DNA from 4 places in the Xenorhabdus poinarii G6 genome. Region 4 is predicted to be linked to each of the others. Evidence: predicted binding sites of a transcription regulator. Region 4 holds the regulator's gene; each other region holds the start of a gene.

Region 1 (6,316 bases), 970 kb from region 4:
CACCGTGTTATCAATGGATTTATGATCCAAGGCGGTGGCTTTGAGCCAGGCATGAAGCAGAAAATGACTAAGGACGCGATCAAGAACGAAGCAAATAATGGCCTGCAAAACAACCGTGGCACTCTCGCCATGGCGCGCACCAATGATCCACACTCTGCAACAGCGCAATTCTTCATTAACGTTGTGGATAACGATTTTCTGAACTTCCGTTCAGAACGTCCAGATGGATGGGGTTATTGTGTATTTGCTGAAGTCGTTGAAGGTATGGATGTGGTTGATAAAATCAAAGGCGTTTCCACTGGCCGCAGCGGTATGCACCAAGATGTCCCACGTGAAGATGTGATCATTGAACGTGTCACTGTTAGCGAATAATCACCACCACCCAATAATCGTTGATCGCTAAATGAGTACACTGTTTATTGCGGATTTGCATCTCAGTGAACAAGAACCGGCCATTACCGCCGGTTTTCTACGTTTCTTACGTGAAGAAGCGGTTCATGCTGAGCGTCTTTATATCCTGGGTGATTTTTTTGATTACTGGATTGGTGATGATGATCCTAATCCATTACACACTAAAATTGCCCACGCCCTTTCTGAACTGCAACAAAGGGGCGTTGCCTGCTATTTCATTCATGGCAATCGTGATTTTTTACTTGGCTCGCGCTTTGCCAAAGAAAGTGGCTTAATTTTATTACCACAGGAAAAGATGCTGGAATTATACGGTAAGCGTATTCTGATTTTGCATGGCGATACACTATGTACCGATGATGTTGGCTATCAACAGTATCGTAAGCGGGTACATACGCCGTGGATACAGCGATTATTCCTGTTATTCCCATTATTTATTCGGTTAAAAATTGCCGCGAAAATGCGGGCAGGTAGCCAATATGCTAACCGCCAGAAATCCGAATCTATTATGGATGTCAACCAAGGGACGGTTATCGAGCATTTCAAAGCGCATCAGGCTGATTGGATCATTCATGGGCATACCCATCGCCCGGCAATACACGATATTCAACTTGGCGATAAAACGGTACACCGTGGTGTCTTAGGGGCATGGCATCAGCAAGGTTCAATGTTCAAAGTCACAAAAACAGCCATTGAATTACTCACCTTCACCTTCTGATAAAAGTTGGTAAAATCGACTCAGCAAGTGACGCAAACGTTTTCCTTGGGCTATTAGCGTGATATGATCCGTCGCCTGAAATTTCATCTTGGTTCTGGTAGACACCCAATACAGGAGCATCTGATTTATGACGTCCAGCTCTGATCCCACAATCACTGTGACTTCTGCAACAGAAATAGCGCACCCACATCCCCCCAAAATTGCCATTGTCATGGGTTCGAAAAGCGACTGGGCGACGATGCAACATGCCGCCGATATTTTGACCGCTCTTGCGATTCCTTTCCATGTTGAGATTGTTTCAGCCCACCGCACACCCGATAAACTTTTTCATTTCGCCGAACATGCCAAAGAAAACGGTTTTGATGTGATTATCGCGGGAGCCGGGGGCGCAGCACATTTACCGGGCATGTTAGCCGCTAAAACCCTGATTCCCGTGTTTGGTGTTCCGGTACAAAGCGCTGCACTCAGCGGTATTGATAGCCTCTATTCGATTGTGCAAATGCCGAAGGGCATTCCAGTGGGAACATTGGCGATTGGCAAGGCAGGGGCAGCCAATGCCGCCTTGTTAGCCGCTCAAGTGTTGGCTTTACATGACCGTCCTCTGTTTCAACGCCTGTCGGATTGGCGTAGTGTACAAACACAATCGGTTTTGGATAATCCAGATCCACGGGAGGAGGCATGAGACCTGTTTGTGTATTGGGAAATGGTCAACTGGGCAGAATGCTGCGTCAAGCGGGTGAACCATTGGGGATCGCTGTTTATCCGGTGGGATTAGATGCCGAGCCGGAAGCCGTACCTTATCAACAGAGTGTGATCACCGCAGAAATTGAACGTTGGCCGGAAACCGCGTTAACGCGTGAGCTGGCACATCATAATGCGTTTATTAATCGCGATATTTTTCCTCGGCTGGCTGATCGCCTGCCACAAAAGCAGCTGATGGACACATTGGGTCTGGCAACCGCACCGTGGAAGTTGCTTTCTTCTCCCGCACAATGGCCACAACTATTTGCGGAGTTAGGGGATTTCATCATTGTCAAACGCCGGACAGGAGGCTACGACGGACGGGGTCAATGGCGTATCCGGCCGGGTGATGAAGCCACCCTTCCGCCTGACATTTACGGTGAATGTATTGTCGAGCAAGGCATTCCATTTTCAGGGGAAGTTTCTCTGGTCGGTGCCCGTAATGCCAACGGTGAATCGGTATTCTATACACTGACTCACAATTTGCATCAGGAAGGTATGTTACGTACCAGTGTTGCGTTACCGGATATGGCCGATCAACACGTTCAGCAACTCGCTGAAAAAATGCTCTCCTCTATCATGGATCATCTGAATTATATTGGTGTGATGGCGATGGAGTGTTTTATTGTTGGCGACCATTTGTTGATCAACGAATTAGCCCCACGGGTTCATAACAGTGGTCACTGGACACAAAACGGGGCGTCTATCAGCCAGTTTGAACTTCACCTACGGGCGATCCTGAATCTCCCTATGCCGCAACCCGCAATATTCGCGCCATCAGTCATGATTAACCTGATCGGAACAGAAATAAATCCCGCATGGCTTAGTTTGCCGCTGGTTCGTTTGCATTGGTATGAAAAAGAGGTTCGTCCGGCTCGTAAGGTAGGCCATTTAAATGTCACTGATGCCGATAAGAGAACACTGCAAACAACATTACAAACGCTGGCTTCACTATTACCACCAGAATATCAGAGCAGTGTTAAATGGGCACAAGATAAATTAAGTTAAGCGGTTATTTTCGCGCTCAACGTATTCCATAAACACCGGCGGTGCCGCAAAGCCCGCCGTTATGCATCGCCTTGCCCTTTAACGCCGGCTCTTCTAATGTGCGGCAATCAACGGCATCAATCACTACGGCTTGTTTTGTGGCATCATCGCTTTGAAATATTCCCGTTGATATTTTCTTGTAACAGCGTTTCAATACACTGATCCACCACCATTTCAACCACTTCACTTCTGCTTGTCTCTAACCGATTGGCCAAGCCATCAATTTTTCTGAGTACCGACATTCTTAAAGAGACAGAAATCGATTTTTTCTTCTCTTTATCGAGGAAAACGTGGCTGATCGATGCTTCAGATTTGAAGCTGAGGTGTTGTGCGAGTAGTTCTTCGATCCTTTTTACATCCTTCTTGGTCAGCATTCCTTTATCAACTAATTGATAGGTATTCCCCATTTTGCTAAACCGAATATCAGCACAGTAAAGATCTCTTAAATTTCGTAGCGCTCGGGTTAATGTTGGCCCTGAACAATTGAGTTCCCTGATGATCCTAACTTTACTTATCGGTTTACCCGGTGCAAGTAATAACGTTAGCTTAAAATTTCTAAGTTGTTTGGGATTAAGCAGCATTTTTATGACCAAGTCAGGGACAACGCCTCCAACTTTCCTACAGTGAACGACAAAATAACTTTCAGAATAGTCTTTATCGCAAGTAAATCAATAACAAAACGGATGAAAAACATGAGTGATGTTTTCGCCCGTTTCAGCCTGATGACGTGAGATTCTCATCATCAGCCAGTAAAATATTTCATTGCATATTGAAAAATAAGGAAATATTTACACTCTTGACTCATCAAATAAAACGTCTAATCCTCCGACTTGTCACCACGGTGTACGACGGCTTTAGCCAGATTCATCGCTTAATACTTTCAAAAGAAAAAATGCTACTAAATATGACTAAGATAAAAATGTATTCTCCTAATGACTACTTAATCAGGATTCAGGTTATACTGATCCCTCTTTTTTATCTTTTTTGTTATTTATTGAACACACAATGGAACGCTTTTTTGAAAACATTATGTACGCCTCTCGCTGGCTACTCGCACCGGTTTATTTTGGTTTATCATTTGCATTACTTGCCCTTGCGGTTAAATTCTTTCAGGAAATCATACATATCATCCCCCAATTTTTAGACTTAGCAGAATCCAGTCTTATCCTGACGCTGCTTTCTCTGATTGATATGGCGATGGTGGGTGGATTACTGGTGATGGTCATGTTTTCTGGCTACGAAAACTTTGTTTCACGTCTGGATATCGATGAGCACAAAGAAAAACTGAGCTGGCTGGGTAAAATGGATGCAACGTCACTGAAGAACAAAGTGGCCGCCTCAATTGTTGCCATTTCCTCCATTCATTTGCTGCGCATCTTTATGGATGCCAAAAATATCGAAAACGATAAACTCATGTGGTATGTCCTTATCCATCTCACCTTTGTGTTATCCGCCTTCATTATGGGATACCTTGATAAAATTATGCGCAGCCACCACTAAGTGAACAATCAAATCTACACTCATCCCCTGCTGCCAGTGAACATCCATCAGCTGGCATCAGGGGAGCGTCATGGTGAACTTAGCGTTGTTTCTCGCCGGTTCTCCGGCTCCTAAGCGGCTCCCGTTTCGATGCCATAATGCGCAGCCCGCTCAAGAATACTCCTCGCCCAACGTTGGTGGGTCGCGGGTTCACACATCATACCCTGTGATTTGAAAACCGCCTTACTGGCCTGGAGAACATTCAATGCTTCGGCGTGATCTTGGGCACTGACCATCAGCGCTCGTTGGATACATGGGATCTGACCTGGATGGATGGCGGTTTTACCCACCAGACCGTGGGCAATATCTAACTCCAGCTCTTTCTCAAGCAATTTTAAATCATCAATATGCTCACAAACGGGCGCGGTCAGGGCAAACCCCCGCGCAACAAAAACGGCCACCAGCATTTTAATCACATACCCCATCGGCCCATCATAAAGTGTGAAGTATCGGGAACGCCGCAAAGACATGGCATTCATCAAATCATTACCGCCAATACGCAAGACAATAATGCGATCCTTACAGGGATGTGATTTTAGCTCGTCAGCAAGCTGATTCATTTTCTGCACATCAAACACCTCGGTACTTTCCAGTGTTGGCATAATACACAGATGCGTTGAACGAATAATCGCCCACCAATCAGCTAATGAGGCATAGGTGAATTTAGGTAACACCATGCCATCAATGGCGCTCAGATTAACGTTAGCAACCAGATATTTCGCCATGCTTTCATTACGCGGGCGAATAAAAATCAGGGGGCGATGCGGGTCAGTATCAGAAGAAAAACGATCAGCGTCTGCCAATGTGTGCATCAGCTCTCTGAGGTTTTCGATCGCAGCAGGAATTTCCTGCTCACTGACCGCATCTTCCAGGCAAATCACCAGCGAACGCAGATCAGGGATCTTATTCTGCAACAGGATTTCTGCAATATTTTGGCGAGTCGCGGGGATATACAGAGTTGCACCCAATTGATATGGCGAAGGGGTCGGTTTCATCAGAGTACCCTTTTGATGATAGTGACAGCGCGGTATTGACCGATTAGAGCACCCACTTCCGTGATCACAACCCTTTTTTGGCGCGCCAGATGCACCAGTAAAGCGACATCAGGATCCTCTTCGGAACGCACGAGCACATGTTCTGGCACACGTCGTAATATTGCCCGGGTTGCCTCTGCAATGCCGGGTTTAATACGATTAATATTGTCAATCTGGTATTTTTCCGCGAGATCACCAATCACCTTTTTACTAAGTTGTTGTAAAGATGATTGTTTTGAAAATGATTGTTTTGAAGATGATTGCGTTGAACAGGATTGCGGTAACCGTGTTTTTGCCTGCGGTACCCAGGCCGCTTCAGGTATCGCTGCCAACGCCAAACGATCACGATAAGCAGCAACCGTATCCACCAATAAACGGCTGCATTCAAATTTGCTCAGATGGTCACATTGCACACAACCGTGCAAACTTGCCTCCTGCCAGATCGAACGTGATATTAATCCCGATACCGGTGCGCCCATAATGCCAAAAGGGATCAACCAATCATCATCACTGGCAGCCAGCCAGGCACAGCCACAAGGATCAGCCAATACCACCAGACGCGGAAGCCCCGCATAACCAGCTCTTCCCGCCAATGATCGCGACAGCTCTTCGCTAATTGCACCTTTACCCGTCCAACCATCGACAAACACCATGCCATCCGTGCCATGCTTCTGTTCGATATACGACAACGCGGTATTATCGATGCCCCGATCACGAATAATGCTAATGCCATAATGATAAGAACGACGACCCATTTTTCTGAGCGTTTGATGCAGCATAACGCCCAACGGCACCCCCGCTCTGACCAAACTGACTAAGACAATCGGTG
Region 2 (6,316 bases), 1.5 Mb from region 4:
ACGGTCGATAATACACTGTTGTTGATTCAAATGGTTGCAGCCCGCTTGGGTATCGCCGCATTACCACATTGGGCAGTAGAGACATTCGAGAGACAAGGACTGGTTGTCACCCATACGTTAGGAGAAGGGTTATGGAGCAGATTGTACGCCGCCTGCCGAGAAGGAGAACAGCGCCAACCTGCTATTGATACGTTTATTCGTTCTGCGCGCCAGCACGCGGTGGATAATTTACCCTTTGTGAAGCGGGTTTCAGTATCCAGCGGTGATGCACCCAGAGCGATGCAACAATCAGGCTGCCCCCAATGGTGAAATTCAGCCAATTAGGGTGCGCCTGCCAAATGGCAAAATTGACCAACAATCCCGCCGGAACCAGCATGTTATTCATAATCGCCAGTGTTCCGGCATCCACTTGGGTTGCCCCATAGTTCCACATGAAGTAACCCATCCCCGATGCCCCGACACCTAACCAAATCAACACGCCCCACTGGCTTTCAGTGGTTGGCAATTTTTGCAGATCACCGAATATCAGCCAGCCAATGCTGGCAATAACACAGGCGCCCAAATAGAACCATGAAAATGCCACGTGCTGCGGGATTGGATGAACTTCCATCAAACGCTTATAACCTACCTGGCCAATCGCAAAGAAAATATTGGCCAACTGCACGAGTACCAGGCCAATCCAGAAATCTTCACTCAATTGGTCATAACGAATAATCGCGGCACCTGCCACAGCCAATAAAGAACTTAAAGCATACCCCCAACGCAACCGCTGACGTCTCATCAGATCATAAATCAAGGTGACATAAAGTGGCGTCATGATGGTAAACAGTAAAAATTCTGCCACGGTCAGATAATGATAAGCATGAAAGACAAACAAATACATCACACCAAGCTGACAGGCGCCGACGGCCATATAGAGTGAAATGACTTTCAGCGATAGCCCACGCCAGCGCAAAAATGGCAAAAATACCATTGCCGCCAACACGACTCTGACAAGCACAGAAAACCAGCTATCAACCTGACCAGCGAGATACACACCGATCAAGCTAAATGAGGCAGCCCACAAAAATGTTGTGATCGTTAACAGCCACATAATTTATTGATCTTTTACCTTTTTATTGTTCTTTATCCACTAAAAGCGCTTCTAGCAAATCCAGATCATGCAGCAACGTTTGAAGTGTTTCATTACTAATCTTACGGGTTGCACGCAAGTGATACAGCTCGCCTCGTTCAGCCCTTAATGCCGTCAAACGAAAACGACGCTCCAGATCTTCAACCATAAGATTGTGCTCGATTTCATCCGTTCCTGCGGTACGACGCCGTAAAGAACCTGTGACGCGAGAAGCCACTTCACCGATAACTTCGGCATCCAGTTTTTCTTCCGTACTGGCCGACAAACGCTCTTCCATCTTATTCATACTGATAATAGCCACTTCGGCCATTGCTGCTTTTGCCATTCGGATTTCATTAAGATCTGCCTGCTTATCACCAACGGTCATGCCACGCAAGAACAGAGGCAACGCGACAACCCCGACAAAGAGGGAGAACAAAATCACACCCGCAGCAATGAAAACCAACATATAGCGTGCCGGGAACGGATCACCATCCGGCAAGAAAAACGGCACAGACAGCGCACCGGCCAGCGTAATTGCACCACGAACACCAGCGAATGAGGCTAACCACAGCTCACGGGTCGTATAGGAAGCAAATTCAAGTGGTTTTTTCTTTATCAATACCTTGCTGATATTTTTCATCAGCCATAACCAACCGAACCGCAGTAATAGCAGCGCAACGTAAATGATCCCAACCGCGGCGAACAGCATCCATGTTTCAACCTGTGGGTCAAGATCGGCCTCAGCAACCGACGTTTCCCAAATACCGGGTAATTGCAGCCCCAGCATGATGAACACAAGGCCATTGAAAACAAAGGCCAGCATTCCCCATACGTTATCGGCACGCAGACGCATATCCAGCGGTGCATTACGGATCACGCCCGCCTTACTGATTGTCATACCGGCGGTGACCGCAGCCAGGATCCCGGATACCCCCAGATGCTCAGCAATCATATAAGAGGCGAACGGTAACAACATCATAAACATGATTTGGGTTGCGGGATCGTCTCCACTCCAGCGGCTCATCAATCGCAGTGACTTACTGTACAGCAGTGTGACGACGATACCCGACACCAAACCACCCACCGCGACTTTGATAAACTCGATGGTTGCGCCAGTCACCGTAAAAGCCATCGTTCCCATGGCAATTGCCACGGCGAATTTCAGCGCCACCAGACCAGAAGCATCGTTCATTAATGCTTCCCCTTCCAGCACACTCATCATGTTTTTAGGAATACGTCCTTTTCCAACAATCGAGGACAAGGCCACCGCATCCGTTGGCGATAATACCGCCGCCAGTGCAAAAGCGGCAATCAGTGGAATACTCGGCAATAACCCATGAATCAAATAGCCAATGCCAACCACGGTCACCAAAACCAACACTAAAACTAATATAACGATTTCACGCCCATGCTGGAAAAACTCTCTGGTCGGCGTTTTCCAGCCATCAACAAACAATAAAGGCGGGATAAGTAAAACGAGGAATAATTCAGGGTCGAAAGTAACGTGTAGTCCAAAATAAGGTAAGGCCAGCAACGCTCCCATTGCTATCTGCACTATCGGCAAGGGGATACGGAAAGGTATCATTTTAGTGAGAACACCAGAAACTGACACCACCAAAATCAAAATCAAGATAGTAAAAAATATCTCCATGTTACCCTTACAAATTGCCAAAAATCCGTCGGTGAAAAGATTGTGACTGTTTTTGATTATTAATAACAGCGCTAATACCCATAAATTTTACAGCTATTAGAAAAAACCAAAAAACAATCACATTATGAGTCATCAATCGATAGAACTCCTTTTATCTATTTTAGACTTATCGGCAAGGGGATGTGAAAAATCAGGCTATTTTAGCTTTCTCTTTCAAAGAGAGGGAAAATACCTATTTCAAAAAGAGGGAAAATGCGCAAACGCTATCGCTTACGCATCATATTTTCATTAAGCCACTATTTTTAATCAGATAGCCCAATTTCCGGCATAAAAGACAACTAACACGGCAGCAAGAATAACGGTACCAATATTCAGTTTACGCCATTCGCCCGAAAAAATACGGCCAACAACCAGTGCACTGAAACCTAACATAATACCTGTCACAATATTACAAGTGAGTACAATAAAGACGGCGCACAGCAAACCCGACATAGCATCGACAAAATCATCAAAGTTTAGCTTTCGTACATTACTCAGCATCAATAACCCGACATACATTAAGGCGGGCGCAGTTGCATAGGCAGGCACCAAATACGACAGCGGAGACAGGAATAGAATCGACAAAAACAAAATACCCACAACAGAAGCCGTTAAACCTGTTTTACCACCGACCGCAGTTCCGGCGGCGGATTCAATGTACACCGCCGCGGGGGAAGCACCGATGATGCCCGCAAAAATACTGCTAACAGAGTCTGCTGTCAGAGCCTTACCGCCATTCACGATCTGGTCTCTCTTATCCAATAAATTTGCCTGCCCCGCTACAGCCCGAATCGTTCCCGTTGCATCAAATATTGCTGTCATGACCAATGCCAGAACACTGGGTAAAACAATCGGCTGTAATGCCCCCATAATATCCATGCTGAACATCAGGGACAGGCTATCTTCCCCTAATGTCGGCATTTTAAAAAATCCTTGATATTTAACGGCCGGATCAAAAATCAAACCGAGAATAGATATCACGATAATCATCAACAAAATACTGCCCGGCACTTTCTTCCGTTCCAGACCGATAATTCCCGCCAGCCCCAATATTGTCATCACCACCGGAAATGCCGTCAATGAGCCAAAGGCAACCGGTAAACCCGCATGGGGATTTTTCACCACCAGACCGACGCCATTGGCCGCAATCAACAATAGAAATAACCCGATACCAATGCCGGTTCCATGTGCGATGCCCATCGGCATATTACGCAAAATCCATGCCCGTATGCCTGTCACTGAAATCACCGTAAACAAGCACCCCATCAGGAATACCGCACCCAGTGCCACAGGAATGCTGACCTGCTGTCCTAATACCAAACTAAAAGCCGTAAATGCAGTCAACGAGATGGCACAGCCAATCGCCATTGGCAAATTCACCCACAACCCCATCAATAACGAACCTATACCCGTCACTAAACAGACAGAAATAAACACAGCGGTATGGGGAAATCCGGCTTGCCCAAGCATTCCCGGAACCACAATAACGGAATAGACCATCGCCAAGAATGTCGTTAATCCAGCAAGAATTTCCTGACGCACCGTCGATCCACGTTCAGTAATCTTAAAATACTTATCGAGTTTGCATTGAGTGAGTGCCTGCTTGCCAGACATGTTTTTCCCCTGCTTTTGTTGAATATGCCGCATAAAAAATCGCTCACTTTTTTCCTCAAACCCATCTAAACGAAAACGATTACGTCATAAGTTCACAATATCAATGCGGGACTCGCGAGTTCAGCTATTCGTTTGCGCAATCGTTTGGCTTACTGGACAAAAATAAAGTGAGAAAATTTGAAGCGGATGATTATCCAGTGAATCGGGGATAAGGATCAAGCGATAATCGCCAATTTTATGCGGCCTTTGTGTTTGACCTTGTGTAAAATCCCCTCAGTTCGACATCTGACTGGTTCATTAGGATATTGACCCTTTCTGTAAGATTTTAGGAGATAAATCATGACAACTTATGCCCTGGTAGGCGATATCGGTGGTACAAATGCACGGCTGGCATTATGTGATATAGATACTGGACAACTGAGCGCAGTTGAATTTTACCCCTGCGCACATTATGCATCACTTGAAATTGTTATCCGCCAATATCTGCAACAGCAAGACTGTGACGTCAATGATGGCTGTATTGCCATTGCCTGTCCGGTGACCGATGACATTATCCGTATGACCAACCACAGTTGGTGTTTTTCTGTTAACCAGATGAAAACATCTCTTGGCTGGGAACGTTTTGAAGTGATTAACGATTTTACCGCCGTTTCCCTTGCTATTCCGGTTTTGCAGACAAATGATGTGATTCAGATTGGAGGAAAACAACCTCAAGCTAAGCGCCCTATCGCCGTTTATGGTGCAGGTACGGGGTTGGGAGTTGCCCATCTCATTCATACGGGAAATCAATGGATAAGCCTACCCGGTGAAGGGGGTCATGTCGATTTTGCGCCAGACAGTGAGGAAGAAGATCATCTGTTAAACGTTCTACGGAAAGAATATGGACATGTCTCCGCCGAACGCGTTCTTTCCGGGCCAGGATTAGTGAACATCTATCGTTCTCTCCAGAAGCTGAATAATCAGTCTGTCGAAGATCTGACCCCTAGCGATATTTCTGATCGCGCATTGAATGGCAATTGCCCTATCTGCAAACAAGCATTGGAACTCTTCTGTCGCGCATTAGGTCGTTTTGGCGGAAACTTAGCGCTGAATATCAGTGCCTTTGGGGGCGTTTATATTGCGGGTGGGATTGTTCCCCGTTTCCTTGAATTCTTCCAGACATCAGGATTCCGGCAGGGATTTGAAAACAAAGGCCGATTTACCCATTATTTACGGGATATTCCGGTGTACCTGATTACCCATGATAAACCCGGGTTATTAGGCGCGGGTTCTTATATTCGTCAATTATTAGGCAAGGAAATTGGGTAAATAACCTCAATATATTTGCATGACAAAGGTATGGGAATTTTCATTCCCACCTTTTTAAGTTAATTTCTGTTAAAAAACATTAAGTTTGCCGGGTTTTAAATTTAAGCTAAAATTATCTAAATATTTAGTTTATGACACGATAAAGCTAAGTGTTAGCTGGCTCAATTATCCCCTTAATATTACCATCTTCCAACTTAATTACACGATCAGCAATATGGAAATAAGATTCATCATGGCTAATAACAATGACCGTTTTGCCTCGAGATTTTAGTTCAGGCAAAAGCTCAGTATAAAATAATTTTTTAAACACAGGATCTTGATCCGCAGCCCATTCATCAAATAAATATACTGGCCGATCTTCTAAGTAAGCGGAAATTAAAGCTAACCTTTTTCTTTGTCCTGTTGAAAGTTCAATCGTGGAGAATTTACCATCAACAATTTTGACTTTATGACTCATATTTAATGCTTCAACGTAATAAGTTGCTTTCTCTGTAACATTTGTGTTTGTATCTAATAATTGATCAAATAAATAATAGTTGGAAAAAATTGCAGAAAAATACTGACGATAGTGTTCATTGTTAGACTCATTC
Region 3 (6,316 bases), 510 kb from region 4:
ACGGAGTTTTATAAATTGCTGGCACGTCACGAATTAGATGCCAACGATTTTAAAGCGTAATTTTTCTATTATCCCAGAAATTTTTACACTGAATAAAATGATATCCCCTTATCAGTTGCAAATTGCAACCTGAAAGAGACAGGGTATCGAGATGAATTGCTTTTCTGTTTGAAGCTCAGTAAAAGCAGCGAGATGATTTATGGCCCAGGAGAGCCGCATTCTATGAGTCGTACTCTTAATATCGCTCTTGCCCAGTTAAATTGGCTGGTAGGAGACATTGAAGGCAACAGCGAGCGTATGTTGCAGACAGTCCAGGAACAACAGGCAAAAGGTGCTGACCTGGTGATGTTTTCTGAGCTGGCACTGTCTGGCTATTTTCCTGAAGATTTGTTGTTCCGCTCTGATTTTCATCAGCGTTGCCGTGAACAATTGGCGCGTTTGCAAGCCGCCAGTTCTCAGGTGGGGATTTTGGTTGGGCATCCCTGGCAACAGGATGGCAAATGTTATAATGCGCTTTCCCTGTTTTGGAAAGGGGAAGTGGTGGCGCGTTATTTCAAACAGTTACTGCCAAATTATGGGGTTTTTGATGAAGAGCGTTATTTCAAAGCGGGTGAGCAAAGCTGTGTGATCCCCTTTAAAGGGTATCAGCTTGGTCTATTGATTTGTGAAGATTTATGGTTTGACGCCCCGGTTGATGCGTTGAAACAGGCGGGGGCAGAAATTATTTTGTCGATTAATGCTTCTCCTTATAACCGTGAAAAACCGAATATTCGCGGCACATTAATCACCACCCACTGTCAGCGTACGCAATTGCCGATTATCTATCTCAATCAGGTCGGTGGACAAGATCAGCTTATTTTTGATGGTTGTTCTAAAGTCTTTGATGCCAATGGTGAAATCACCCATCGTATGGCCGCATTTGAGGAACAGGTTGAACAATGCCGTTTCAATGATAGGCACATTGAACCGATGGCAAATCCGGCGCTTCACTTACCTCCATTGGCGCAAATTTATAAGGCGTTAGTCCTTTCTGTACGAGATTATGTTCAAAAGAACGGTTTTAAAGGTGCTTTGCTCGGTTTATCGGGAGGCATTGACTCCGGGTTGACATTGGCGATTGCCGTGGATGCATTGGGGAAAGATCATGTTCAGGCGGTAATGATGCCATTTCGTTATACTTCAGAAATGAGTATTCATGATGCCAGAGAGCAGGCTGAGTTATTGGGTGTTGAATTTGACGTTGTTTCTATCGAACCCATGTTTGATGCGTTTATGGCACAGTTGGCACCGATGTTTGCGGGAACAGGAAAAGATACCACTGAAGAAAATTTGCAGGCACGTTGTCGCGCAGTGATTTTGATGGCGATATCCAACAAACGCCGCCGTTTGGTATTGACGACCAGTAACAAAAGTGAATCTGCCGTTGGGTACTCAACGCTGTATGGTGATATGGCGGGGGGCTTTAATGCGTTGAAAGATGTACCTAAAACGATGGTATTTGCATTGTCTAAATACCGGAATACCGTTTCCCCGGCGATTCCTCAGCGTGTGATTGATCGTCCACCATCCGCAGAACTGGCGCCAGATCAACTGGATCAAGATAGCCTTCCTCCGTATGACATATTGGATGCTATCCTTGAAGAATATGTTGAAAAAGACAAATCAGTCGCTGATTTAGTCTCTGAAGGTTTTGATGAAGCAATCGTTCGCAAGGTAATTCGGTTGGTTGACACGAATGAATATAAACGTTGTCAGGCACCGATTGGTCCCCGCATTACACAACGTGATTTTGGAAAAGACAGGCGTTACCCGATTACTTCTGGTTTCGGGCGTAAAAATTGGTAATAACAGGAAAACTTCATGAAAAAGATTGATGCCATTATCAAACCTTTCAAGCTGGATGATGTACGTGAAGCGCTGGCTGAAGTCGGTATCACTGGTATGACCGTGACAGAAGTAAAAGGGTTTGGACGTCAGAAAGGGCATACTGAATTGTATCGCGGCGCAGAATATATGGTAGATTTTCTGCCAAAAGTGAAAATAGAGATTGTTGTACCGGATGATATTGTTGATACCTGCGTTGAGACAATCATGCAGATTGCCCAAACCGGAAAAATCGGTGATGGCAAAATCTTTGTTTTCGATGTTGCTCGTGTTGTACGTATTCGTACCGGCGAACAGGACGAAGAAGCCATTTAACAAAACGACGTAAAGTCAGCCAGTGGTAACGGTCACATGACCCGCCCATCATCATCTTGATGAGAGATAGCACGAGCGGATATCTGAGTTGCAACCGTTATCACTTTTTTCATGGCGCGAGTTATACCGCGACGTATTGTATGCTCATGAAGCCGTGTTAAATGACTTTATGTGGGCCAAAGCATTCATAATGAAGATGGTGTTCATCAATCCCCATGAGCAGCAATTGGCTGGCGATATGTTGCATGAATGCGACAGGCCCACAGAAATAAAAGGCCATCCCTTCTACCATGATGGCTTCTTTCACGAGCGAAAGATCCATCAACCCTGCATGGTGATAATGTGTGCCTTTTTGATCTGTTTCCCGGGGTTCACGATACCAAACTTGTGAATACAGATTAGGCATGGATTCAGCAATGACATTCACTTTCCCTGCGAAGGCATGATAACCGCCATGCTCTGTGGCATGGAACCAATTGATCGGGGCGGTATGATGCTGGTTATACAGGGATTGCAGCATACTCATCATCGGCGTCAAACCCACGCCGGCAGAAATGAGTGTCACGGGCGTTTCAGCCTGTACCTCAAGGAAAAAATCACCACGAGGTGCGGCTAGCAGGACGATATCCCCTTCCTGTACATGATCATGCATATGGTTTGACACCTTGCCCTGAGGTTCACGTTTAATGGCAATTTGATAACTGCTGCCATTGGGCGCAGCGGTCAGTGAATATTGGCGGATTTCACGGTTTGCGAATGCCGGGTTTTCTATATAGATCCCCAAATATTGTCCCGGCTTATAATCCATGACTTTGCCACCATCGACAGGAACAAACTCAAAACTCGTGATAAGTTCGCTTTGTGGCTGTTTTCGGCTGACCCGGAATGGACGCAAATCACGCCAGCCCCCTTCCGATGATGCGCCACTTTGATAAATTTCCTCTTCCCGCTGGATAAATACATTCGCCAAGACGTTGTAGGCTTTTCCCCAGGCGTTCAGCACGTCTTCACCAGGATGAAACATCTCATCAAGGGTCGCCAGAAGATGTGTCCCAACAAGGTGGTAGTGCGCCGGTTTAATGTTGAGGCTGGCGTGCTTATGCGCAATTTTTTCGACGGCAGGTAATAGCGCTGATAGATTATCGATGTTGGCTGCATAAGCACAAAGCGCATTGAAAAGCGCTTCACGTTGATCCCCCTTGATCTGATGGCTCATATTAAAAATATCTTTTAATTCAGGATGATGTTTGAACATACGTTCGTAAAAATGGGCAGTCAGTTTAGGCCCGGTAGAAACAATTAATGGGATAGTGGATTTTATTGTTGTGATAACGTGGCTATCTAGCATGGGGATCTCCTGAACTTTTCGCAAATGGCGCTGAGGTCTATAAGTTGCATTTTAAATACAACTTATAGGGTTTGGGAATAGCTCGCGACGAGAAAAGAAAATAATATTGATTTAAATGGAAAAAATGGAATTAATATCCAGATGAATTTAGACAAAGATCACAAATATCATTGATAAATAGGACATCATCAGCTCAATCGTTATCTGGACAGCGTCTAACCGGCGATTTCCTTGCAATGCAAACGATTGCGTAATTTGTTTTGTCAAGACTATCTCATTTGATAAAAAGAGTTTACACTGTGTGCCATTCTGGCCCTCAGGGGTATTTTTTCAAAGATGTAGCTGAGTCAGGAGAACCAAATGTTAAAGCGTGAAATGAATATTGCGAATTACGATCCCGAACTGTGGCAAGCGATGGAACAGGAGGTTTGTCGCCAAGAAGAACACATTGAATTGATTGCTTCTGAGAACTACACCAGCCCAAGAGTGATGCAAGCTCAAGGATCTCAGCTGACCAACAAGTATGCGGAAGGCTATCCGGGCAAACGTTACTACGGCGGTTGTGAACATGTCGATGTTGTTGAACAACTTGCGATTGACCGCGCAAAAGCGCTGTTTGGTGCTGATTATGCTAACGTCCAGCCACATTCTGGTTCTCAGGCAAATGCGGCGGTGTACATGACATTGTTGCAACCCGGCGATACCGTTTTAGGGATGAATCTGGCGCATGGCGGTCACCTGACTCACGGCTCTCCTGTTAACTTTTCCGGTAAACTGTATAACATCGTTCCTTATGGCATTGATGACGCTGGCAAAATCGATTACGACGATATTCGTTCCCAGGCACAAAAACATCAACCTAAAATGATCATCGGTGGCTTCTCAGCTTATTCTGGTGTTGTCGATTGGGCGAAGATGCGTGAAATTGCCGATGAAATCGGCGCTTACCTGTTCGTTGATATGGCTCATGTAGCAGGTCTGGTGGCTGCCGGTGTTTATCCAAACCCCGTTCCGCATGCACACGTTGTCACAACCACCACGCACAAAACGCTGGCTGGCCCACGTGGTGGCTTGATTTTGGCGAAAGGCGGTGACGAAGAACTCTATAAGAAACTGAATTCCTCCGTTTTCCCAGGCTCTCAGGGTGGCCCATTGATGCATGTTATTGCGGGTAAGGCCGTGGCATTGAAAGAAGCTATGGAACCTGAATTCAAAGCTTATCAACATCAAGTCGCCAAGAATGCGAAAGAGATGGTAGACGTCTTCCTGCAACGTGGTTACAAAGTGGTTTCTGGCGCAACCGAAAACCATCTATTCCTGCTGGATCTGGTGGATAAAAACATGACGGGCAAAGAGGCTGATGCAGCATTAGGGCGTGCCAATATCACGGTGAATAAAAACAGCGTGCCTAACGATCCGCGCAGCCCATTCGTTACTTCGGGTATCCGTATCGGGACACCTGCCATTACCCGTCGCGGCTTCAAGGAAGCGGAAACCCGTGAACTGGCGGGCTGGATATGTGATGTACTGGATAACATCAATGATGAAGCCATTATTGAAGGCGTTAAGCAAAAAGTCTTGGATATCTGCGCAAAATATCCGGTTTACGCATAATTAAAAATAAGTCGTAGTTAGCTATAAACCCGACTCATAACGTCAGTTTTGAGCGGGTTTTTTGTATTTAAGAAGGGAAGGGTTTGGATGGTTATTCCGTCAACATCTTGGCTAGGGTTAAGTTATTTCACCTACTATTTTTCTTTTGGCATATTTTTGCCTTTTTGGTCTGTCTGGCTAAAAGGTGAAGGTATTGACACCTCGATGATTGGGATCATGTTAGGTATTGGTATGATTGCCCGTTTTGTCGGTAGCCTGGTTATCTCTTCTGCGGTCGAAGATCCTGCCAATCTGATAAAAGCACTGCGTATCCTTGCCTTGTTAGCCATGTTTTTTGCGGTGGCTTTTGCATTGGGCAGCCATTGGGTCTGGCTTGCCTTTGTCATGGTCAGTTTCAACGTATTTTTTTCACCCCTGATTCCTTTATCAGATGCTTTGGCAGGCACATGGCAAAAACAATTTACACTGGATTATGGCAAAGTCAGAGTTTGGGGATCGGTTGCATTTATTATTAGTTCTTCTTTAACTGGCATATTAATGTCTGCCGATGGTCTGAATCTCTCAATCAGTAGTTTAAATCTGGGCTGGCATGTCTCGTTTGATAGTTTAAATCGTTGGATTAGCAGCAAATTATTCGGGACACACCAGATCATTCTCGCGTTCTTGATATGCAGCGTCACGGTGATGCTATTGGGAATGATGCTGAAACCTTCAATTATGCCGGTAGGGAAAATGAAGGTGGCAAATACGAATACGATTTCTTTTAAAAAACTGCTAGCTGAAAAAGCAGTATGGAAGTTTTTAATCTGTGTGACGTTATTACAGGCAGCTCATGCAGGTTACTACAGTTTTAGTTCTATTTATTGGGCGCAGGCCGGTTACTCTTCATCAACGATTGGTTATCTTTGGTCGTTAGGGGTTGTGGCGGAAGTGGTTATCTTTACTTTCAGCAAACCGTTGTTCCGTCGTTGGTCTGCCCGTAATTTGCTGTTGTTATCCGGTGTTTGTGGTGTTATCCGTTGGGGATTAATGGGAACATCAACTGAACTTTCGGTTTTGATCATGATTCAAATCCTGCATTGTGGCACGTTTACTGTCTGCCATTTGGCTGCGATGCGTTTTATTGGGGCCAGAAAAGAAAACGAGATCATCCGG
Region 4 (6,316 bases):
AAAAGCAAATCTCATATCAATTAATGTCATACCAGCAATAAGCCCCATCCCTGTAAAAAGGATGGGGCTATGGCAGGTTTTCATCATTCAAATGAATGATTGCTTTTTATTCTTGCTCACGATATTTATCCGCCGTCTCTTTGATCAGCGTTTGTAATTCACCGCGCTGATACATTTCAACAAGAATGTCACACCCACCGACCAATTCACCATCCATCCAAAGCTGAGGAAAAGTCGGCCAATTTGCATACTTAGGCAATTGAGCACGGATATCTGGGTTTTGCAGGATATCCACATAAGCAAAACGCTCACCACAAGCAGATAAAACCTGCACTGCCTGGGCCGAGAAACCGCAACTTGGTAGTTTAGGAGAACCTTTCATATACAGTAGAATGGGGTTTTCTCTGATCTGGCGTTCAATTTTTTCGATGACTGCCGCAACTGTTGTATCAGTAACCGTATTAGTATTCATATTAATATTTGTCATTTTTGCTTCCTTAAAACTGCAAGCGTTATTTATCAGCATCAGATAAAGATTGATTCAGAATACCATTTTCCACGCTAATTTTTCTACCGTGAACTTCACACGGCAAATTTTTGCCATGATCTGCGACAAATGACTTGGATATTTTCATGCCAACTGACTGTATTCAATCGATGTTACAGCTCAGTTCTGCGTCAGTTCGTCACGTAGTGACATCTTTTCTCCTGTTATTTAGTCGAAAAGTTGTTAAGATAATGATCAAATAAAAATACGATAATAAGTCTAAATTTGCCCGGCTCATGATTGCTCGTTTATCAGTCATGGTTTGCTGAGCCAAAAACCCAAGATTAAAAAGGAGCATGCAATGTCTTTTGAATTACCCGCATTACCTTATGCCAAAGATGCCCTGGAACCACACATTTCTGTAGAGACTCTGGAATATCACCACGGCAAACATCACAACGCTTATGTTGTCAACCTGAATAACCTGATTAAAGAGACTGAATTTGCCGGGAAATCCCTGGAAGAGATCATCAAGACATCCGAAGGTGGTATCTTCAATAATGCTGCGCAAATTTGGAACCACACTTTCTACTGGCATAGTCTATCACCAAATGGTGGCGGCGAACCAAGTGGGAAAGTGGCAGATGCTATCAATCATGCTTTTGGTTCTTTTGCCGAGTTTAAACAGCAGTTCACTGATGCCGCTCTGAAAAACTTTGGTTCTGGTTGGACTTGGTTAGTCAAAAAAACGGATGGCACTTTGGCTATCGTTAACACATCTAATGCCGCAACCCCATTGACGAGTAATGATAAACCTGTGCTGACCGTTGATGTCTGGGAGCACGCATATTACATCGATTACCGGAATGCACGGCCTCAATATCTGGAGCACTTCTGGGCATTGGTTAACTGGAAATTTGTTGAAGAAAACTTAGCTTAATTAAGCTTAGTGTTCACGCCAGTTTGAAATAACAAGGGCGGTTTTCTTTCATTTACTGAGTAACGCATACTGAAAGACCGCCCTTAAAGTCACAGATCATTAAAATAATGAGCGTGACAAATTCGTCTTTTAGATCTTTGATCAAATCAGGCAGAGGCTTCCCAGAAACACAATCATGATTAATGCGCTACCGGCCGCCAACAATCCCAACTTCAGATCTGTACTCATAGAATATCCTCTGTATAAAATTAAGACCCCCTAACACCCTAAATTTTAAGTGGTCATTCACCGTTTTACCTAAAAAGCAGACTGCAATATTTCATTCATACTCTTTATAGCATCGATTATTACTTCCACTTTTGAGCTAGATCAGACAAAATTCACGGTTCATCGCTAACTTATTGCCAACCATCACCCTATATATAAATATGTTGGCAATTGATTAACAAATATCTATACCTGATAAATTTCAAGTTACAGGGGAATGCTAGCTAATGCAGTCAACCAAACGGAAATTTGAAAGATAAAGGGTGTACAAATTTAGACCATAAGGTCAGGAGTTCTTTTTATCATGGCAACGATCAAAGATGTGGCCAAACACGCTGGTGTTTCAACCACAACCGTATCCCATGTTATCAATAAAACCCGTTTCGTCGCCGAAGATACCAAAGCTGCTGTTTGGGCGGCTATTAAGGAACTGAATTATTCGCCCAGTGCTGTTGCCCGTAGTTTAAAAGTCAACCACACCAAATCGATCGGGTTACTGGCCACATCCAGTGAGGCACCTTATTTTGCTGAGATCATAGAATCGGTTGAAAATAGCTGCTATAGCAAAGGCTATACACTGATTTTATGTAATTCTCATAACAACCTTGATAAACAAAAAGCCTATCTCGCAATGCTGGCACAAAAGCGCGTCGATGGTTTGCTGGTCATGTGTTCAGAATACCCTGAACAACTTTTAGGTATGCTAGAAGACTATCGTAATATTCCGATGGTGGTTATGGATTGGGGAGAGTCCAAAGGGGATTTCACCGATGCAATTATTGATAACGCCTTTCACGGTGGTTACCTGGCTGGCCGTTATCTTATTGAACGTGGCCACCGTGAAATTGCCTCCATTTCCGGACCGTTAGCCAGGAATACCGGAGGGGGACGCCACCACGGTTTTCTCAAGGCATTGAAAGAGGCCAACATTGCTATTCGAGATGAGTGGATTGTTCAAGGTGATTTTGAACCTGAATCCGGTTATCAGGCCATGTATAAGATCCTTAATCAGAAACATCGCCCAACCGCCGTTTTCTGTGGCGGCGACGTGATGGCAATGGGCGCAATTTGTGCTGCCGATGAGTTAGGATTGCGCGTTCCGCAAGACATTTCAATTATCGGTTACGACAATATTCGTAATGCCCGCTATTTCACGCCAGCATTAACAACCATTCATCAACCCAAAGAACGTTTAGGGCAAATGGCATTTTCGATGTTATTGGACAGAATCGTCAATAAACGTGAGGATGCACAAACTATCGAAGTCCATCCACGCCTCGTTGAACGACGCTCGGTGGCGGATGGACCTTTTATCGATTATCGCCGCTGACAGTTAACTTTCTTGCAGCCATTCAGCATTCAGCGTATTGCTATCCCCCAGGTAATCGAGTAACCAGCTTAATGCCGGAGAATGGCTTTTTTGCAACCATGTCAAGCAGCATGGACTATCAGGCAATGGTTGTTCAAGTTCGAGTGTCGTCAGCTTGCCCTTACGGATCAGCGGTAACGCCCGATGCTTGGGAACCATTCCTACACACAGTCCATCCATGAGGCAACTCAGCCCTGCATCCCAATCCGGAACAATCAACCTCCGTTGATTATCTAAAGCCCATGTATTACGTTTAGGCAAGCTGCGCGAAGTATCCTCAAGGCATAAACTGGGATAAGGCCGCATTTGATCATCATTCAATTTTCCGGATATTGCCGCCAATTCATGGCCGGGGCTGACAACGCACAGCCATGGCATGAATCCCATATCCCTGAAGCTATAGCGTTCCCCGACAGGAGAGGCTCGAGTTGCCCCTATAGCAACATCCACGCGTTCATCAACCAACGCATCCCATACCCCATTAAACACTTCAGGATAGATGAATAATTCAATATCTGGGAAATGGCGGTAGAAATCCAAAATTAGCCGAAGCGTCCGCTCTGGTTTGACAACCTGATCAACCGCAATACTGAATTGCCCCCGCCAGCCATTGGCAACTTGTTGGCACTGATGTCGGGTGTGATTCATTTTTTTGATAACAGAACGAGCTTCTTTGATAAAAATAGCCCCTGCTTCCGTGAGTTCAACATCCCGGTGACGACGTTCAAACAGTGATACTGCCAACCATTCTTCAAGCTGCTTTACCGTATAACTCACAGCAGAAGGCACGCGGTGAAGTTCTGATGCAGCCGCACTGAAACTTCCTGTTCTGGCAACAGCATTAATAACTTCCAGAGAGTATTCAGACCACATATATTTTCCTTTCAAATTTTTTCACGACATGATGCAAATATTACCGTTTCACAAGTAAAAATCATGCCATATAAAATAAGCTGAATATTTTTTTATCAACGACCACATCAAGTTGTTAATACAATGAATACACATAAAAACGCTATTCCATTCATGTTTTATCTCGCAGGTCTGAGTATGCTCGGTTACCTGGCCATCGATATGTATCTGCCCGCTTTTGATGCAATGAAAGAAGAATTGGGGACATCAACAAATGCCATTAGTGCAAGTCTCAGCATTTTTCTGGCCGGGTTTGCTTTTGCCCAGCTTTTATGGGGGCAATTGTCTGACCGCTTAGGTCGAAAGCCTGTTCTTATTATCGGACTCTCTCTGTTTTCCATTAGTTGTTTAGCTATGCTGTGGATTACTGATCCTATTCAGTTGCTTATCTTGAGATTTATGCAAGCGGTTGGGGTTTGTTCTGCGGCGGTTACCTGGCAGGCACTGGTCGTCGATAGATATGATGCAGAACAGACCAAACGTGTTTTTGCCATGATCATGCCTCTGGTTGCTCTTTCTCCGGCCCTTGCCCCTTTATTGGGAGCCTGGTTATTGACCCACAGCGGCTGGAGGATCATTTTCTTTGTTTTAATGATCGTGACACTGTTACTGCTGATACCGACATTTTTCCTGACGAGTAAGCATACGAATATTGAATCCAGAACTGAGACCAAAACAGTTTCTTTCTTTACGTTACTCGCTTCCCCGGTTTTCAGCGGAAATGTCTTGATCTATGCATCTTGCAGCGCCGGTTTTTTTGCCTGGCTAACGGGTTCACCAACCATTCTGAATAGTATGGGTTATAACGCCACCGATATTGGTCTAAGTTATATCCCCCAGACGCTGGCATTTATGATTGGTGGATATGGTTGCCGTCTCTTATTGGAAAAAGTGAAAAGTGAAACCGTATTCCCACTTTTGCTGATAGGCTATGCGGTAAGCATGACGAGTATTTACCTGATTTCTCTATCCAGCGCACCTTCATTTATCGCTATTCTTATTCCTTTTTGTGTAATGGCTGCCATGAATGGCGCATCTTATCCCATTGCCGTGGCAAATGCGCTGTCTGTGTACCCAAAGAGTAGTGGTAAAGCAGCTGCATTACAAAATGCGCTACAATTGGGATTATGTTTTGTCGCAAGTATCGTTGTTTCTCTATTTATGGAATACCCTCTTTTATCAACAGCAACCGTCATGGCATTGACTTCTGTTCCAATGGCGGTGGGTTATTGGTTACAAAAAAACAGATAAAAACCATTGGGTAGAAGCTCAATAATTTCCAAATAAATAATTACTAAAAGCATTAATATCTAAAGGTTACATTATTCCTGTAACCTTTAGTTGATTGTTTAAATATTATTTTACTCATATACTCGTATACTCATGAAGACTCAATTATTCTAATAACTTGGCATTTTAGGTTATTCATAACGCTGAATCTCTATCTAATTTCAGGATTAATAAGATATATATGATTTTTATTTCCAAATAAATTTGGATAGGTTTAATATAATAAAAATCATCAACAAATGACACTGAAGAATTCCATCACAAAAATGTTGGAGAGTTTGGAGAGTATATGAGTTCATCTTTCATTGAAGACAAAAAGTCAATCACCGATTCTTGGCACCGAATCGCTTATGAATTACTTCAGGAAGCTGATATCGAGATCAACGGCAGTCGTCCTTTTGATATAAGCATTAAAAATCCCAATTTTTATAAGCGTGTATTGAAAGAGGGTTCTCTGGGCTTGGGTGAGAGTTATATGGATGGCTGGTGGGAATGTGATCGCCTTGATATTTTCTTTTATAAAATATTACGGGCAGATCTGGAACATCGTATACCGCAAAATGCCAGAGATATTTTCAGAATAATTATTTCTCGTATGTTTAATTTACAGTCACCCAAACGGGCCTGGATTGTCGGTAAGGAACATTATAATTTAGGCAATGACCTTTTTACCCGGATGCTTGATCCTCATATGCAGTATTCTTGCGGTTATTGGAAAGAGGCCAATACACTAGAAGAAGCACAATCCCATAAGCTCCGTCTGATTTGCGAAAAACTCCAATTATCCCCTGGTATGACTTTATTGGATATCGGTTGTGGGTGGGGAGGATTAGCCGCTTATGCAGCAAAAAATTACGGTGTCTCGGTTACAGGGGTAACGATTTCAGCCGAGCAGCAAAAATATGCACAGGAACATTGCAAAGATCTCGATGTCAAAATTATCCTTGAAGATTACCGAGACCTTAACCTTCAGTTTGATCGTATCGTCTCTGTTGGTATGTTTGAGCACGTCGGTCCGAAAAATTATGACCATTACTTCAATATTGTGAAA

Evidence for each region. The regulator PurR, encoded in region 4, represses purine synthesis genes. The targets are predictions, from matches to a motif close to CANGCAAACGTTTGCNTG.
Region 1: the regulator PurR is predicted to act here: its motif matches at 1,156-1,173, upstream of purE (5-(carboxyamino)imidazole ribonucleotide mutase).
Region 2: the regulator PurR is predicted to act here: its motif matches at 4,487-4,504, upstream of XPG1_RS13965 (NCS2 family permease).
Region 3: the regulator PurR is predicted to act here: its motif matches at 3,783-3,800, upstream of glyA (serine hydroxymethyltransferase).

Annotation. Positions count from the first base shown of each region.
Region 1 is NZ_FO704551.1:564,090-570,405, reverse strand. It holds gene ppiB (peptidylprolyl isomerase B) at 1-372, shown strand, start outside; gene lpxH (UDP-2,3-diacylglucosamine diphosphatase) at 404-1,126, shown strand; gene purE (5-(carboxyamino)imidazole ribonucleotide mutase) at 1,254-1,808, shown strand; gene purK (5-(carboxyamino)imidazole ribonucleotide synthase) at 1,805-2,875, shown strand; gene XPG1_RS02480 (hypothetical protein) at 3,019-3,495, opposite strand; gene XPG1_RS02475 (TIGR00645 family protein) at 3,920-4,414, shown strand; gene XPG1_RS02470 (HpcH/HpaI aldolase/citrate lyase family protein) at 4,525-5,448, opposite strand; gene XPG1_RS02465 (cysteine protease StiP family protein) at 5,448-6,316, opposite strand, start outside.
Region 2 is NZ_FO704551.1:3,010,468-3,016,783, forward strand. It holds gene metR (HTH-type transcriptional regulator MetR) at 1-309, shown strand, start outside; gene XPG1_RS17780 (carboxylate/amino acid/amine transporter) at 194-1,093, opposite strand; gene XPG1_RS13960 (Na+/H+ antiporter) at 1,116-2,765, opposite strand; gene XPG1_RS13965 (NCS2 family permease) at 3,072-4,418, opposite strand; gene glk (glucokinase) at 4,758-5,726, shown strand; gene XPG1_RS13975 (cyclic peptide export ABC transporter) at 5,872-6,316, opposite strand, start outside.
Region 3 is NZ_FO704551.1:1,023,305-1,029,620, forward strand. It holds gene glrR (two-component system response regulator GlrR) at 1-60, shown strand, start outside; gene XPG1_RS04750 (NAD+ synthase) at 223-1,845, shown strand; gene glnB (nitrogen regulatory protein P-II) at 1,861-2,199, shown strand; gene hmpA (NO-inducible flavohemoprotein) at 2,357-3,547, opposite strand; gene glyA (serine hydroxymethyltransferase) at 3,908-5,161, shown strand; gene XPG1_RS04770 (3-phenylpropionate MFS transporter) at 5,249-6,316, shown strand, end outside.
Region 4 is NZ_FO704551.1:1,534,475-1,540,790, reverse strand. It holds gene rnt (ribonuclease T) at 1-1, shown strand, start outside; gene XPG1_RS07140 (Grx4 family monothiol glutaredoxin) at 107-487, opposite strand; gene sodB (superoxide dismutase [Fe]) at 849-1,427, shown strand; gene purR (HTH-type transcriptional repressor PurR) at 1,999-3,024, shown strand; gene punR (DNA-binding transcriptional activator PunR) at 3,028-3,936, opposite strand; gene punC (purine nucleoside transporter PunC) at 4,060-5,226, shown strand; gene cfa (cyclopropane fatty acyl phospholipid synthase) at 5,555-6,316, shown strand, end outside.